Regions from separate parts of the Blautia sp. HCP3S3_C4 genome, predicted to be linked through region 2. Evidence: a T-box and tRNA genes for the amino acid it is inferred to sense, from the RefSeq annotation. Region 2 holds a T-box; the other regions hold tRNA genes.
The links. The T-box of region 2 lies ahead of thrS (threonine--tRNA ligase). A T-box ahead of a tRNA ligase gene usually reads a tRNA of that ligase, here a tRNA-Thr.

Region 1 (5,675 bases), on a different contig from region 2:
TGTAATAAGTGAAAATAAAACTTATGTCTGTGAAAAGGAAGATGAGGCAGGATATTTTGCAGTATTGCTTCCTGTGCATAAGGTGCCGAAATATAAATTTTCTATAAAAACAGGTGAAATCGAGACAGAAAGCTATGATCCTTATGCTTTTCCATGCCAGATCACAGAGGAAGAAGAAAAGCAGTTCTGTGCAGGCGTTTATTATGAGGCATATAAAAAACTTGGAGCACATCCCATGGAGATTAATGGAGTAAAGGGAACTTTGTTTGCTGTCTGGGCTCCCAATGCTATTAGCGTGAATATTGCCGGGGATTTCAATGAATGGATTGGCCGTGCAACCATCATGCACCGTATGCCAATGTCCGGTATCTTTGAACTGTTTGTACCCGGAGTAGAAGTCGGAACACATTATAAATATGAAATTAAAGTTAAAGGCGGCGAAGTTCTGCTAAAGGCCGATCCTTATGGGAACAGCGCAGACCATGATCCTGAGGGAGCATCTGTGGTATCAGATGTAAGTGATTTTCAATGGAACGATGGAGACTGGATGAAAGAACGTTCCAGATTTGATGACAGGAAACAGCCGGTTTCTATATATGAAACATCTCTGGAGGAATGGAAGACGGGAGAGGAACTGGTGGAGTTTCTGGCAGAGGAGGATTATACTCATGTAGAACTGCATCCGGTGATGGAATATCTGGATGATATTACAGGAGGATATTCTACTTATGGTTATTATGCACCGACTTCCAGATTTGGGACACCCAAGGATTTTCAGAAGCTGGTGGATGAATTGCATCAGGCAGGAATCGGTGTGATCCTGGACTGGACACCTGCACAGTTTCCACGGTATGCTTCCGGGCTGGAGAGATTTGATGGAACACCTCTTTATGAAAAACAGAATCCTGCAGAAGCGGTTCATCCATTCTGGGGAACACTGCTCTACAATTATGCCAGTCCTATGGTGAAGGATTTTCTGATTGCCAATGCATGTTTCTGGACAGAGGTTTATCATGTGGACGGTCTGCGCATGGATGATGTAGATGCTATGCTGTACCTGGATTATGGCAGAAATCCTGGAGTGTGGACACCAAATATATATGGCACAAATGAGAACCTGGATGCATTGGAATTTCTGAAACATCTGAATTCTGTGATCAAACAGAGAAATCCTGGTATCCTTCTTATTGCCCAGGAGGACGGACTCTGGCCGGAGCTGACGGACAGTGTGGTAAATGACCATCTTGGATTTGATTATAAATGGAGTGGCGGATGGACAAAAGATCTCCTGGAATACCTGAGTAAGGATCCCATTGAGAGAAAGAATTACCATGATCAGCTGACAGTTTCTTTGCTTTATGCATACTGTGAACATTATATTCTGACCCTTGGCACCAGGGATGTTGGCACTTTGAAGGATTTTGCAGAGAAACTGCCGGGAACAGAAGCACAGAAGAGTGCGCAGATCAGAGAAGCATACGCCTATATGATGCTTCACCCGGGATGCAAGATGATGGCGCCGGATAAAGACATGCCAAAAGAACTGGAAGTTTTTGTCAAAGACCTTAATAATATGTATCTGGCTCATCCGGCACTTTATCAGATGGATGACGAGTATGATGGATTTGAATGGGTTCAGCTGATGAAGTATGAGGAGAATGTGATCGCATTCATGAGAAAGACAGAGAAACCGGAAGAAACTATTCTGGCTGTCTGCAATTTCGCGGCAATCCCCTACGAGAATTATCAGGTTGGAGTACCTTTTGCCGGTAAATATAAAGAAATCTTTAACAGTGATGATAAGAAATATGGCGGGGAAGGTGTAGTTAATGGAAGAGTGAAAGTAGCGAAGAAGGCAGAGTGCGATGAGAGAGAATATTCTATTACAGTGAAACTTCCTGCACTTGGGGTGGCAATCTTTACCTGTACACCGGAAGAAGAGCCGAAAGAGGAGAAAGCAGCAGAAGGTCAGATCAAGAAGTCGATTACCAAGGCGAGAACTGTACGTAAGGCTGCAGCGAAAACAAAAGCTGATGTAAAGACGGTAGTAAAACCGGCGACAAAAAAAGTGACAAAAAGAGCACCAAAAGAAGCGCCAAAGGTGACAAAGACCACACCCCAAAAACCAGCTAAAAAGGACTTGACAGAAAATAAATAATATTATAAACTAAATGCTGTGGCTGTCGGAACCGTTATTTTCTGACAGATGACAGCATAAGCTGAAATAGCTCAGTCGGTAGAGCACTTCACTCGTAATGAAGGGGTCGTGAGTTCAAGTCTCATTTTCAGCTTGATGTTCAAATAGCTCTGAATCCTTATGAATTGAGGATTTGGAGCTTTTTTTGTTAGGGCAAACAAATAATCACCTGCTAAGCCGGCGGTTGTGATTATGTCAAAAAAGGCGTTGATACTGATATTGAAAAGAAGAAATAACTTTGTTATACTTCACTTTATTGAGGTGAATAAATATGGAAGTATTGTTGGCAGGAAATACAGGATATGTAACAGAAACTTTTATAGAAGAATCATTTCCTGAATGTGATGTAGTTGTACTGGGAAATGAGATGCTGAAATCAAATCGAAAAAAGAATATATTATCTTGTCCGTTCATAAAAGATGAGAAAGAACTGAAAGAGATTTTCGAAACATATGAGTTTGAAAGAATTATTTATTTTTCCAATTATCTGACCATGCATGGAAGGATGACCGGAGAACTGGAACAACTGAGACAGATACTTCAGTTATGCAAAAAGAATAAGGAAATAATGATGTTGTATCTGACCGGGCAGGAGAGCATTTATAATATTACAAGTGGGAAAACACTTCTGGTATCCGCAGCAGAAAATGTAGTTATGGAATATGGAAATATGTATCAGATAAACACCAAGATTCTGAGAATTCCTCATTTATATTCAGCGGTATACACACAGGACTTTTTTTATAAGCTGTTTACAGAGGCAGAAGAAAGCGGAAAAATTGTTTTTGAGGAATCACCGGAACAAAATATTTATTTTCTATGTATGGATGATCTGGCAGAACTGCTTTATAAAGTATATGACAATTGGGGAAAAGAACGCTGTCTGAATGTTCCGGATTGTTTCAGGCAGAATTTCAGTGATCTGGAAAAAGAAATCAGAAAGACAATTCCCGGTAAACTGGATATAAGATATCAGAACAGCGGTCAGATTTATAAAGTACAGCCGGATGATCAGATTATAAGACAGGAATATGGGTGGTTTCCAAAGATATCTGTTTTTGAAGATATTCCCGGGATGTATCAGGAGTATAAAAAATTATCAGATTCAGATTCCGGGCATTTTGCAAATATCAGGAATTGGATATCGAAAAATACTTTGGTGGTCCACATTCTGGAATTGATCTCAGGATTTATTTTATTTGAATTTCTAAACAGATATACAGGAACCTATGCTCAGTTTAAAATGATTGACCTGAGACTTGTATTTATTGTATTCATGGGAAGTCTTTATGGAATTAATTATGGAATATCAGCAGCTGCGTTGGAAACTTGTTCTTTGATTGCAGCATACAGGCAGGAGAATGTAAACATATATACTTTGTTTTATGAGGCTTCCAACTGGATTCCATTTATTTTTTATTTTGCCGCAGGTGCTGTCTGTGGTTATATAAGGCTGAAGAATAAAGAGGATATAGAATTTGTAACAAAAGAAAACAGACTGATCAAGGAAAAATTTTTCTTTATGCAGGAAATGTATCAGGAGACCCTTCAGGATAAAAGACAATATAAGAAGCAGATTCTCGGAAGCAGGGACAGCTTTGGAAAAATTTTTGATATAACAAGAAAGCTGGATGTGATACAGCCTCAGAAACTGTTTATGGAAACCATAAGGGTAATGGAAGATGTTCTGGAAAATCATACAATTGTACTTTATTCACTGGATTCATGGAAACGTTTTGGGAGGATGGAAGTGTCATCACCTGAAATTCGCAGAAAAATGCCGAATTCTATAAGGATTGAAGAGTATCAGAATGCGGTAGAAACGCTGGAAAAGGGTGAGGTCTGGAGAAACAGGGAACTGCTTGCCGGATATCCGGCATATATCGCAGGGATAAAGAGAAATGGAGAACTTGTAATGCTGGTATTTATTCAGGATGCAGCCAGTAGTCAGATGACATTGTATTATCTGAATCTTATCAAAATTTTATGCGGTCTGGTAGAAGTCTCTCTGCTGCGTGCACTGGAATATCAGGAAGCAGTCAGAGACAGGGAATATCTGGAAGGAACTCATATATTAAAAACAGAGTATTTTATGGAAAGGCTGAAGTTATTTCATTCCATAAAAGAACAGAAAATAGGATCATATGCTCTGCTGCAGATTGAAAATCCGGAAATGACACTGGAGGAAACAGACAGGATATTAAAAAATAAAATCAGAGAGAATGACATACTGGGAATATCGGAGGATGGACAACTTTATCTGATCCTGTCACAGGTGGATGATGCCATGTTACCGATAGTAATTGAAAGGCTCGAAAAGAACGGACTTCATTGCAGAGTGATTGACACCCGTAACGAAAGCAGGGTAGCTGAAGAATGATACAGAATATAACAGGGGTTGTTTTTATTATATTCCATATTATCTGTTGTGTTTTAGTATGGACAGGAATAAACTCCCATTTACTGAAGGTGAAGAGGTATCTCATATTACCTGTGATCTTTGTACCGGTATGGGGTATGATCTGTGTATTGCTTCTGCATTTCCAGATATTTTTTCACCAGGATAAAAAGCGTGAAATTGGAATAGAAAAAATGAAGATCAATGAAGAAATTTACAGGAGCATTATAGCACCGAAAGAAGAAAGTGACAGAAATATTGTGCCACTGGAGGAAGTGCTTCTTATTGATGAGGCCGCTATGAGGCGTGATCTGATTATGAATGTATTGAATGATGATCCGGAGAATTACATCGATATGCTTAAACAGGCAAGGATGAATGACGATGTAGAGGTTGTGCATTATGCGATCACAGGAATGGTAGAGCTGTCTAAGGAATATGAAAGCAGACTGCAGAAGATAGAATACAGATATGTAAAAGAACCGGAAAATCAACAGCTTATTTCAGAGTACTGTGATTTCCTTCAGGAGTATTTATCTCAGGGACTTCTGGAAGGACAGATGGAACTGGTGCAAAGAAATCAATATATAAAACTTCTGAAGAAAAAACTGAAATTTAAAGAAGATCTTCATACATATGTATGTCTGACTGAGAATCAAATGCAGATGAAGGAGTATGAACAGGTTCTTAAAAGTCTGGAAAGAATGGATAAGAAGTGGCACAGAAATGAAGAATACTGGATACTCAGGATCAGATATTACGTAGAACTGAAACAGGGGAAAGAATTAAAGGAAACATTAGAGCAGATTCAGCAGGAACATATTTACCTGTCGGCGAAAGGAAAGGAGGCATTGGCTTTTTGGCAGGAATGATAAAATATTTACAGTCTTTTCGATTTAAGGGTCTGACTGTTATTCTGGGAGTTTTTCTGGCAATCAGTGTGGTGCTTTGGACAGAGCGTTCAGGAATTCAGTATCAGGCAGATGTTAAGAAGAATGCATATCTGGACAGGGATACGGTTGTAACTGAAACACAGGCAGTCAAAAATATTGAGAGCAGTTGTCTGGTGCTGATGGACAG
Region 2 (5,675 bases):
GCAAACTGCATAACACTGGTCAGGATGGTCATGGCTCCCACTGCAATATCACCGCCGTACCGAAGCAGGGATGAATTAAAGCAAACAGTTACAATACTTTCACTTGACTGCATGATAAAAGCAGCAAGTCCCAGCGCGATACAGGGAAGAATGACCTTTGCCTCCAGGTGGAGATGCTTTTTCTTGAGGTGAAGCAGTGTCTTTTTGCTGCAGAGGAATGAAACTACCCAGAGTGTGGAAATCGCCTGTGAGATAACAGTTGCCAGTGCAGCACCACGTACCCCCATATGAAAAACAAAGATAAACACAGGATCCAGAACGATATTACAGACAGCACCGATCAGGACGGAAACCATGGAAAATGTGGTAAATCCCTGTGCAGTAATAAATGCATTCATACCAAGGGTTAACTGTACGAACAAGGTACCAAAAGCATAAATATGCATATAGTCGGTTGCATAACTGATGGTGTTTTCACTGGCGCCAAAAGCCAGCAATAAATCTCTGCCCCAGATCAGTAAAATGGCAGTGAGGATAACAGAGATAATAATCTGAAGAATAAAACAGTTACCTAATATATTCTCAGCAGATTCATTATCCTGTTTTCCCATATAAATAGAAGCCCTTGGTGCACCGCCGGAACTGACCAGTGCCGCAAATGCGGAGACGATTATGATGATGGGCATACAGACTCCCACACCTGAAGTGCCAGGCTGCCTTCCCCCGGGATGTGGCCGATATAAATACGGTCTACAATGTTATAAAGCATGTTGATAAGCTGGGCGATCACTGTTGGAATGGATAGCTTTAAAAGAAGCTTTCCAACAGGTTCTGTGCCCAGAAAATTTTTGTTATCCTGCATGGATGATAACCTCCTGTCTGATAATATTATGAAAAATCCCTCTGACAGTACCACATAAACGGTTTTCGGAATATGTGACAGTCAGAGGGATGGTCTATCAGGCTTTATTTATTTTCTTCCTGAACCTCAATCTTGCGGATTGTCTTATTTTTGATCTCTTCTTTGATGGATGCAAGGAATTCGCCAAGGTCTTTCATTCCTTCGTCGCCAAGATAACGGCTTCTTACAGAAACCTTGCCTTCTTCTTCCTCTTTGGCACCAACAATGAGCATGTATGGAACTCTTGCAAGACGTGCTTCACGGATCTTGTAACCCATCTTTTCGGAACGCTGGTCAACAGAGCAGCGGATTCCGTTTTCTTTTAACTGAGCTTCAACTTTGGCAGCATAGTCGTGGAATTTCTCGGAAATCGGGATTACACGAACCTGTTCCGGGCAGAGCCATGTTGGGAACATGCCTGCATATTTCTCAATGAGCCATGCCAGTGTTCTCTCATAGCATCCCATGGATGTACGATGGATGATGTATGGACGCTGTTTTTCGCCGTTTTCGTCGATATAATACATGTCGAACTGTTCAGCAAGAAGAGCATCCCACTGAATTGTGATCATTGTATCTTCTTTTCCGTATACGTTCTTTGCGTTGATATCAACCTTAGGTCCGTAGAAAGCAGCCTCTCCAACATCCTCTGTAAACGGAATGTTCAGTTCTTCAAGCATCTGGCGGATATGAGCTTCTGTCTGATTCCACACTTCTGCATCACCGATGTATTTCTCTCTGTTGTTCGGATCCCATTTGGAAAGATGATAGGTTACGTCTTCCTCCACGCCGAGAACCTGCAGGCAGTACTGTGCAAGTGCGATACAGTCTTTGAATTCTTTAACCATCTGGTCAGGTCTTACGATCAGATGCCCCTCGGAGATTGTGAACTGACGTACACGTGTCAGACCGTGCATTTCTCCGGAATCCTCATTACGGAACAGAGTGGATGTTTCGCCGTAACGAAGAGGCAGATCACGATAGCTGTGCTGTTCTGCTTTGTATACATAGTACTGGAATGGGCATGTCATAGGACGAAGCGCAAATACTTCCTTGTCAGTCTCCTCATCACCGAGAACGAACATACCGTCTTTGTAATGATCCCAGTGTCCGGAAATCTTGTAAAGGTCGCTCTTTGCCATTAACGGAGTTTTTGTTCTGATATATCCGCGTTTTGCTTCTTCGTCTTCGATCCAGCGTTGAAGCTCCTGCATCATGATCACACCGTTTGGCATGATAAGCGGAAGTCCCTGTCCGATTACGTCTACAGTTGTGAAAATTTTCATTTCACGGCCAAGCTTGTTGTGGTCACGTCTTTTTGCTTCTTCCATCTGTTCCAGATGTTCTTTCAGTTCGTCCTTGGAAGGATAAGCGGTTCCGTAGATACGTGTGAGCATTGCGTTCTTTTCGCTGCCTCTCCAGTAAGCGCTGGAAGAGGAGAGAAGCTTGAATGCTTTTACACCTTTTACGCTCATAAGGTGAGGACCTGCGCAGAGGTCTGTCCAGTCTCCCTGGGAATAGAAAGAGATTTCGGAGCCTTCAGGAAGGTCTTCAACCAGTTCGACTTTATATGGTTCATTTTTTTCTTGGAAGTATGCGATGGCATCTTCTCTTGATTTTGTGAAGCGTTCGATCTTAGCGCCTTTTTTGATGATCTTTTTCATTTCTTTTTCGATTGCATCCAGGTCATCACGGGAGAATGGAGGGCAGTCGAAATCATAGTAGAATCCTGTGTCAATAGAAGGTCCGATAGCAACCTTTGCATCTGGATATAATGTCTGCACTGCCTGGGCAAGTACATGGGATGCTGTGTGACGGAGAACTGCAAGTCCTTTTTCGTCTTTTGCTGTCAGGATGTTTAATTCGCAGTCACTGTCGAGAACTGTTCTTAAGTCCACGACTTCTCCGTTTACTTCACCTGCACAGGCTGCACGTGCAAGGCCTTCGCTGATGTCGTAAGCAATGTCGATGACTGATTTTGCTTCAGCGTATTCTTTTTTTGATCCGTCTTTTAATGTTACGATCATGGTCATTATCTCCTTTATTATATATTCTTTGTATGCTGTCAGATGTCCGGCTGCCTGTTTGGATGTGAGGAGCATCTTTCAGTGTATTTTGTACTGCAAAGGGGGAAAAGAAAGAATAAAAAAATCCCCTACAGTACGGTTAAATACTGTAGGGGACGAGATATTATTACTCGCGGTTCCACCCCGGTTGTTCTGAATGACTGAAAATAATAATTCAGAACCACTTCATTCGATGGTAACGGAATCACCGGACTGTATTAAAGTCACTCAGAGGTGGTCTTCGGCTGTTTCCCGATGAAATGCTTGCACCGGAATGCATTTCTCTCTGTAACGTTCCTCAGCTTACTCTTCTCTTCAACGTTTTAAGCTTTCTTATCTTTTCTGCCACTGATTATAAACTTGAAAAATAGGTTTGTCAATTGCTAAATTACAAATTCCATTGCCGCAGCCAGTATGGAATGAACAGTAAGGGATTGATTTTTGAGGGAGCATCACATATTAGATGTTATTCTGGTGAGTAAAGGCGGACATCCGGATATGACAGGACCGAATCCGGATATGCATAAATCCAGAGTAAGTGAAAGCTGCCTGAAATATGACCTGGAAGAATCCCTGCGTGTGCTGGGAACAGATTATATTGATATTTATTTTTATCACAGAGACAACGAAGATGTGCCGGTCAGTGAACTGATCGATATTATGGAGGATTTCAGAAAGCAGGGAAAAATTCGCTATTATGCCTGCTCCAACTGGACGACAGCCAGAATGAAAGAAGCAGATGTCTATGCTGCGTCTAAAGGCTGCCGTGGATTTGTGGCAAACGAAGCTTTATATAATATTGGGGAGCCGTGGATGAAACCTATGGCAGATGATACTCTGGTGATCATGGATAAAGAAATGCAGAGATATCATGAAGAGAATCCACAAAATCTGGCAATGCCCTATTCTGCAGCATGCAATGGATTTTTTCATAAACTTCTGGCAGCTGGCCGGGAAGCAGTGGTAAATTCAGAGTACTATGCGGAAGGTAATCTGAATAATATGAGAATCATTAGTAAACTGATGGAAAAGTATAGGATTTCTGTTACCCAGGCTGTGCTGGGGTATCTGACCTGTCAGAATTTTCAGTGTCTGCCACTGTATGGACCGCGAAACACAGAGGATTTAAAAGACGCTATGGGAACCTTTGAGATTCCTTTCCGTGCAGAGGACTATCGGGAGTAATTTTATATGTACAGAAAATGAAAAATCCGGGCAAAGTCTGGCAGACTGTCCGGATTTTTCTGTTGCGAAACAATGTACTGGGATAAATATTTATAAAGAGTCAAGTGGATATTCGGTTAAACGATTTTTACATATGCCCGGTTGTTTTTATATCGGGGGATTCCGTTTATTCCACTGAGGCTATAATCCATACGATAGTAAAGCTTTATGTTCCTGGTAACCTTTGCCCAGTCAGGGTCACAAACCTTCCCCTTGATTTCTGCCCATCCGTGCCCGCCTGAGGAAACTACACTGGCTTCATAGCCCACTGCATTGGCCAGATAGGCAAAAGCGGATGCAAATGCAAAACAATTGCCTCTGCCTCTGTAAAACATGTCTTCAGCATAGCCCACATCCCAGTTGGCAGCAGCAGAACGGTAGGCAAAATCATTGCCTGCTCCACCATAGTTGTAGCTGACGGCTTTCTGAAAACAAATCCAGAGTTTCTCAGGCATGGACATATTTCTCTTTGTGATCTGTCTCATTTGCTGATTGGCATATACCATAACATTTAATTTACGCAGCTCCTGGCTGTTGTATCTGGCTTTTCCGTTTTTGGCGAGAGAAATCTGATTGACTTTTCCGGAGGTGACCATATATGCCTGAGCCCCGTTTTTGATCCGGAAGAAATAATAATTTCCCTTGATTTTCTGCCAGCCGTTCTGTTGTACACCCTTGCTGTCAAAATAGTACTTTTTCCCCTTGATCGTGACAAGACCTGTTACCCGTTTGCCGGTTTTGTCGTAATAATAAACATTTCCACTGGCCTTTTTTTCAAATTTATTGCATGGAGCAGCTTTGGCATAGGCAAAGGTGGAAAACATTATACAGGCAAAGAGAAATGCAAACACAATGCAGGGACAAAGCAAAGACTTTTTCTTGTTCATAGAGCACCTCCTGTTTTCTGGTCTTTTGACCTTGATATTATAGTATCAGTATATTAGAAATGATAGGTGTTCGCAAGGTTAAAAACATCCGGTCAAGCCAAATATTGCACAGGTTGCGGTTGTGGTGTATAATAAACAGATAAGGTTATTTGACAGTGATAAATTATGATGAACAGGGAAATATAGGTGAACAACTTGAAAAAGACGATAGAAGAACTCTTAAGTGGAAAATTCAGATATGAGCAGCCGGGACTTCTTTTTTCAAAAGAGAAAATTGAAGTGACACTGAAAGCCGGAGATGTATACAGGGGAGAACTGTATTTCGGGACAGAAGATAACCAGAGGATCTGTGGATATATTACATCTTCCAACAGGCGGGTTGTTCCGGGAACAGATCAGTTCACGGGGACTACAATACGTCTGCAGTACGGGGTGGATGGTGTAGGAATGAATCCGGGTGACAGACATGAGGGCTGGCTGTGCTTTACCACCAATGTAGGAGAGTACAGAATTCCCTTTGTGATCCAGGCTGAAAAGGAAGAGATGCACAGTGTGGCAGGTTCTGTAACGGATATGGATTCCTTTGTAAAGATTGCA
Region 3 (5,675 bases), on a different contig from region 2:
CTGATTTAGACCAGGGTGACATCACTGAAACCGACGAAGAGGCCGAAAGCTCTGATGATGCCGAAACTGACGAAGAGGCTGAAAGCTCTGATGATGTAAAAACTGGCACTATTCAGGATACTGAAACAGATACCAAAGCTGACGTTAAAGCAGATACTGACGCAGAATAACATAACAACATAAAAAAAACGGATCCGTCTGATACTATTCAGATTGATCCGTTTTATTTATATAATAGCTATTTCATTATATAATAGTTATTTCAACTTTAAGTTCTTACTATGAAGCACATTCCTTATCAGGCTTTCGGCAGTTTGAATGAGCTCTTCAGAGATACAATGCGGTTAAATACCGGAGCACCTTCTTTGGAGTCATGGATATCTGCACAGAAAAATCCTGTTCTTACAAACTGGAAGCTGTCATAGCCTTTTGCTTCCATAAGTGCAGGCTCTACATATGCGGTAACTTTTGTCAGAGAATTCGGATTTACGTTCAGAGAACCATCCTCTTTATTATATACGCCTTTTTCCTCATCTACAATATTCTCATAGAGACGTACTTCTGCTTTTCCTGCCTGGCTTGCTTCCACCCAGTGAATGGTTCCTTTTACTTTTCTGCCATCCGGTGCATTGCCACCCTTTGTTGCAGGGTCATAAGTACAATGCACAACACGTACAGTTCCATCTTCATCAGCTTCATATCCTGTACAGGTTACGAAATATGCGTTCATAAGACGAACCTCTGTACCTGGGAACATTCTCTTATATTTCTTAGGCGGATCTACCATAAAGTCTTCCCTCTCAATATAGAGTTCTCTGCCAAACGGTATTTTACGGGTTCCCAGTTCTTCATTCTCCATATTGTTCGGAGCTTCCAGATATTCTACTTCACCTTCCGGATAATTATCGATCACAAGCTTGATCGGATCAAGAACAGCCATCAGACGTGGACGTTTCAGTTTTAGGTCCTCACGGATGCAGTATTCAAGCATTGCATAGTCAACAGAGCTGTTTGCCTTAGATACACCACAGAGCTCCACAAACATTTTAATGGATTCCGGTGTAAATCCACGGCGGCGCAGTGCTGCGATGGAAACCAGACGCGGATCATCCCATCCGTCTACGATGCCTTCCTCTACCAGTTTCTTGATATAACGTTTACCTGTAACTACATTTGTCAGATACAGTTTTGCAAACTCGATCTGCTTCGGTGGCTGCGGATATTCCAGTTCTTTTACAACCCAGTCGTACAACGGTCTGTGATCCTCAAACTCCAGGGTACAGATAGAATGTGTGATTCCCTCAATGGCATCTTCGATAGGATGAGCGAAATCGTACATTGGATAGATGCACCATGTGTCACCGGTTCTGTGGTGTGTCATATGAGCAACACGATAGATAACCGGGTCACGCATATTCATATTCGGAGATGCCATATCGATCTTGGCACGGAGCACTTTCTCTCCGTCTGCATATTTGCCCTCTTTCATCTCTTCGAAAAGCTGCAGGTTCTCTTCTACACTTCTGTTTCTATATGGGCTTTCTTTACCTGGCTCTGTAAGAGTTCCGCGGTATTCGCGAATCTGATCTGCAGTCAGGTCACATACATAGGCTTTGCCTTTCTGGATCAGCTTTACAGCTGCTTCATACATCTGTCCGAAATAATCAGATGCAAAAAACAGTCTGTCTTCCCAGTCTGCGCCAAGCCATTTGATATCTGCCTTGATGGATTCTACAAACTCACTCTTTTCTTTGGTCGGGTTTGTATCATCAAAACGCATGTTGAACTTGCCGTTATATTCCTGTGCAAGACCATAGTTTAAAAGAATAGATTTCGCATGACCGATATGAAGATATCCATTCGGTTCCGGCGGGAAACGCGTATGCACGGTGTCATAAACACCTTCTGCTAAATCTTTATCAATGATATTCTCAATAAAATTTTTGGAAACTGTTTCGTTCTCCATCTTTTTCCCTCCTGTTGTCGTATTTTATACTGTTTTTTCACACATCTATATATAAAAAATACAACTGAATATTTTTTATGTCGAATGAATTTATATTATCATTGGAAATTCCATCTGTCAACCGTTTACACAACAGTGACAGGCCTTATATTTCTCAGACTCATCTGCACTCTCTTTCAGCAGCTCATATCCTTGACTAACATCTTGCAAAATATTATAATTATATCAACATATCAAGGAGGTGCGGCAATATGAGTAATGCACTACCAATTGAAGATTTAAGTAAAACTTACCTGGAACATTCTATGGTTATCAATAACTTTGTTATCAAGATCGGCAGCCAAATCAAAGACAGCTTATGTCGTGTCTTTGGTGATGGTGTTCAGTATGAATGGCGTGAAAATGATGATAAAGTAATCATTCCTGACGTATCAATCATCTGTAACCTGAGAGACCGTAAGAACATTTCTTTCACTGGCATTCCCCGCTTTGTGATGGAAGTTTTGTCCAATGCCACAGAAGAATATGATCGACATGAAAAGATGGATATTTATTGCAAGGTCGGCGTCTCTGAGTATTGGATCGTTGACTGGAGAAAAAAATCTGTAGAGATTTATCTCTTCGATTTCAAAGAAGATGGCACTGGTTATCCGTATCTTTATAAGACTGTCACAGCCCAGAATAAAGAAGATTTACATCTGGTTATGTTTCCGAATCTGAAGATAACCTTTGACGAGCTGTTCGACATTGGTGAATATTAACACTACAAAGAGTAGGTGCTGCTGCATCTGCTCTTTTTTGATAATACGTTTCTTCTGTTTCGTAGAATCATAGGAAATATAAATACGCTCCCTTCGATTCCTTTTCGCATTCCATTGCAAAACTAGTACATCGTTTTCGAAATAACTATACCACTCACTTGTCTGCGAATCCGATTGCACAGGTCTAAAAGCCTCAGCGTAGCCCGCTACGCCTGCGTTTTTATACCAGCACACTCGAATCCGCATCCTACGCGATTGGTATAGTTATTTACGAAACGATGTACTAGTGTGCCGACAAGTTGATTCTTGAAACAATCTTGCAGGATAAATTTTCTTATTTCAAGGCGGAGGAAGGAGGCGTAGCGGTGGCTACGGTGACCGACGACAACGCGGAAATAAGAAATTTAGACGCAAGATTGTTCGAGAAATCAACTTGTCGGTACACCAGCAATAGACATGGATGCAGACTGCTAAAAAGAATAAACCTATCAACTGAGCCATTTTTGAAAAATAAGGCATAAACCAGGGAGATAGTTTACTCTTTTTTATTTGTTTCAGAATGTTTCAGAATCACTTGCATATTGATTTCCTGATCTGCATATGCTATAATGCCAGTAGGCGAAAAGAAATAGCAAGTCCATGTAGACAAAAAGAATGAAGCCCTCAGTAGTGCGAATACTGGGGGCTTCTTCTTATTTTTTATGGCAGACAAGAAACTGCCAGGTTAGTGTTGCCGGGTATCGGTTGGACAACACTGTAAGTATAACATATCTCTTGTCATTCTGGAAGTACAAACAGTTCTTAGAAGTTTATAAAATAATACTGGGTTTATTCGAGTATATCATCCTAAAATCATTATTTCAGGAATAGGAAGAGTCTCAGTACAAAAACTGCAATTCTGAGCAGTATCCCGGAACTGCAAATTGCACAAAAAAATAATCAGAACCTATGTCCTGATTATCTTGAGTAACTTTTTGAGTAACTTTGATTTACTGGCACCTCACAAACCCAGTAAATAAGCCATTCTTAGCAAGCTGATGACGGGAATTGAACCCGTGACCCCTTCCTTACCAAGGAAGTGCTCTACCTCTGAGCCACATCAGCATTGTGTCGGATTTACCGCTCACAGTTGAATATATTACCAGAACTTGTTTGTATTGTCAATCCCTATTTTTTAACTTTTTGATTTTTATTTTATACTGATATCTTTCTATTTTTGATATTGCTCCAACTGCTCTCTGATTTTGGTTCGGATGCGCTGTAATGCATTATCTATGGACTTGGGTGTTTTTCCCATGATCCGGGCAATCTCTCCGTATCCGTTTCCTGCCAGATAATATTCAAGAACCTGGTTCTCCATTGGACTTAACGTTGCTGTTATCTCCTGCTCCAGATCCTGGACATTCTCCTGGTCAATAATAATAGACTCCGGGTTCTCTCCCCAGTTATCTCCAAGATGTTCTTCATTTTCCCCATCCTGTTCGCTGAGAGAAATATAGGAATTCAGCGGCTGGTGTTTCTGCCTGTTGGAACTCTGGATGGCGTTGTAGATCTGTCTGTCCACACATATACTGGCAAAGGTCTGAAATGCAGCATCTCTGTCCGGCTGGTAATCGCGGACTGCCTTAAACAGTCCGATCATACCTTCCTGTATCAAATCATCGTTCTCCCCACCTATCAGGAACATGGTCCTTGCTTTCTTGCGGACCATGTTCTTGTATTTTTCCATCAGATAGTCGAGGATTTCTGATTCCCCGTTTTTGAAATGGGAAATTAATTCTTCATCTTTAATTCCGTCATACTGTTTCATCAATTTAACCCTTCCGTTTTTCTGAAAATCTCTATCATTCGCCCAGAGGGCTTCTTATAACATAACAATATTGTGGAATAATTTTATTTCTTCTGCAGTCTCTGACGTACAATCTCATATCCAAGTACTCCGGCTGCCACAGATGCATTGAGGGAATCAATGTCACCCTTCATAGGAATAGATGCCACGAAATCACACTTCTCACGGATCAGTCTGCTTACACCTTCACCTTCATTGCCGATCACTACGCCGATCGGACCTGTCAGGTTAAGATTGTACATGGTTTCACCGCCCATATCTGCACATACGAACCACATGCCCTGTTCTTTCAGTTCATCGATGGTATGTCCCAGATTGGTAACTTTTGCAACAGGTGTATAGTTTAATGCACCTGCTGAAGTCTTGGCAACTGTGGAAGTCAGGCCAACTGCTCTTCTCTTGGGAATAATCACCCCATGTGCACCTGCAAGGTTTGCTGTACGGATGATCGCACCAAGATTATGAGGATCCTCAATATTATCCAGGATAAAGATAAAGGGATCTTCTCCTTTTTCCTTTGCCTTCGCAAGAATATCTTCTACACTTGCATATTCATAGGCTGCCACCTGAGCGATTACGCCCTGATGTGCGCCTGTCTCGCTTAACTGATCCAGACGTTCTTTTGCCACATAGTTAATAATCGTATCTTTTTTTCTTGCCTCTCTGGCAATAGTGCGGACCGGTCCGTCCTGGCATCCGTCCAGGATAAAAAGCTTATCTACACATTTGCCGGAACGAAAGGCTTCCAGAACCGCATTGCGTCCTTCTATCTGTTCACTCATATCTTATCCTCTCCGATCCCTGCACGGACCAGTTCTATGATCCTGCTGAAATCATCTTTTAAATATAAATAGCCCATCAGAGCTTCAAACCCTGTTGCCCTGCGGTAGTCTGCCATGGTTGCATGTTTGGCCATTGTAGGAGAATGAGCATTCCTTCCTCTTCTGTAAACGCTGTGTTCCTCCTCTGTGAGCATGGGTTCAATCACTTCCATCATGGAAGACTGGGTTCCTGCCTTAACCAGACTGCTGGCTTTTCTGTGAAGCTGGTTCACCGGACAATTGCCTTTTTTTACAAGGATCGTGCGGATTACCAGTTC

Region 1: it encodes a tRNA-Thr, which carries the amino acid that the T-box ahead of thrS (threonine--tRNA ligase) is inferred to sense. The anticodon was not compared.
Region 3: it encodes a tRNA-Thr, which carries the amino acid that the T-box ahead of thrS (threonine--tRNA ligase) is inferred to sense. The anticodon was not compared.

What each region holds. Positions count from the first base shown of each region.
Region 1 covers NZ_JBQHWF010000004.1:74,958-80,632, reverse strand. The annotation lists gene glgB (1,4-alpha-glucan branching enzyme) at 1-2,158, shown strand, start outside; tRNA gene ACTNC6_RS05420 (tRNA-Thr) at 2,219-2,291, shown strand; gene ACTNC6_RS05415 (NAD-dependent epimerase/dehydratase family protein) at 2,469-4,577, shown strand; gene ACTNC6_RS05410 (hypothetical protein) at 4,790-5,467, shown strand; gene ACTNC6_RS05405 (DUF2194 domain-containing protein) at 5,464-5,675, shown strand, end outside.
Region 2 covers NZ_JBQHWF010000003.1:172,197-177,871, forward strand. The annotation lists partial or broken gene ACTNC6_RS04400 (MATE family efflux transporter) at 1-862, opposite strand, end outside; gene thrS (threonine--tRNA ligase) at 967-2,928, opposite strand; T-box leader at 3,077-3,295, opposite strand; gene ACTNC6_RS04410 (aldo/keto reductase) at 3,409-4,152, shown strand; gene ACTNC6_RS04415 (transglutaminase domain-containing protein) at 4,269-5,078, opposite strand; gene ACTNC6_RS04420 (DUF5717 family protein) at 5,274-5,675, shown strand, end outside.
Region 3 covers NZ_JBQHWF010000011.1:83,884-89,558, reverse strand. The annotation lists gene ACTNC6_RS11130 (hypothetical protein) at 1-170, shown strand, start outside; gene ACTNC6_RS11125 (glutamine--tRNA ligase/YqeY domain fusion protein) at 299-1,966, opposite strand; gene ACTNC6_RS11120 (Uma2 family endonuclease) at 2,218-2,727, shown strand; tRNA gene ACTNC6_RS11115 (tRNA-Thr) at 3,760-3,831, opposite strand; gene sigH (RNA polymerase sporulation sigma factor SigH) at 3,938-4,540, opposite strand; gene rlmB (23S rRNA (guanosine(2251)-2'-O)-methyltransferase RlmB) at 4,621-5,358, opposite strand; gene ACTNC6_RS11100 (Mini-ribonuclease 3) at 5,355-5,675, opposite strand, start outside.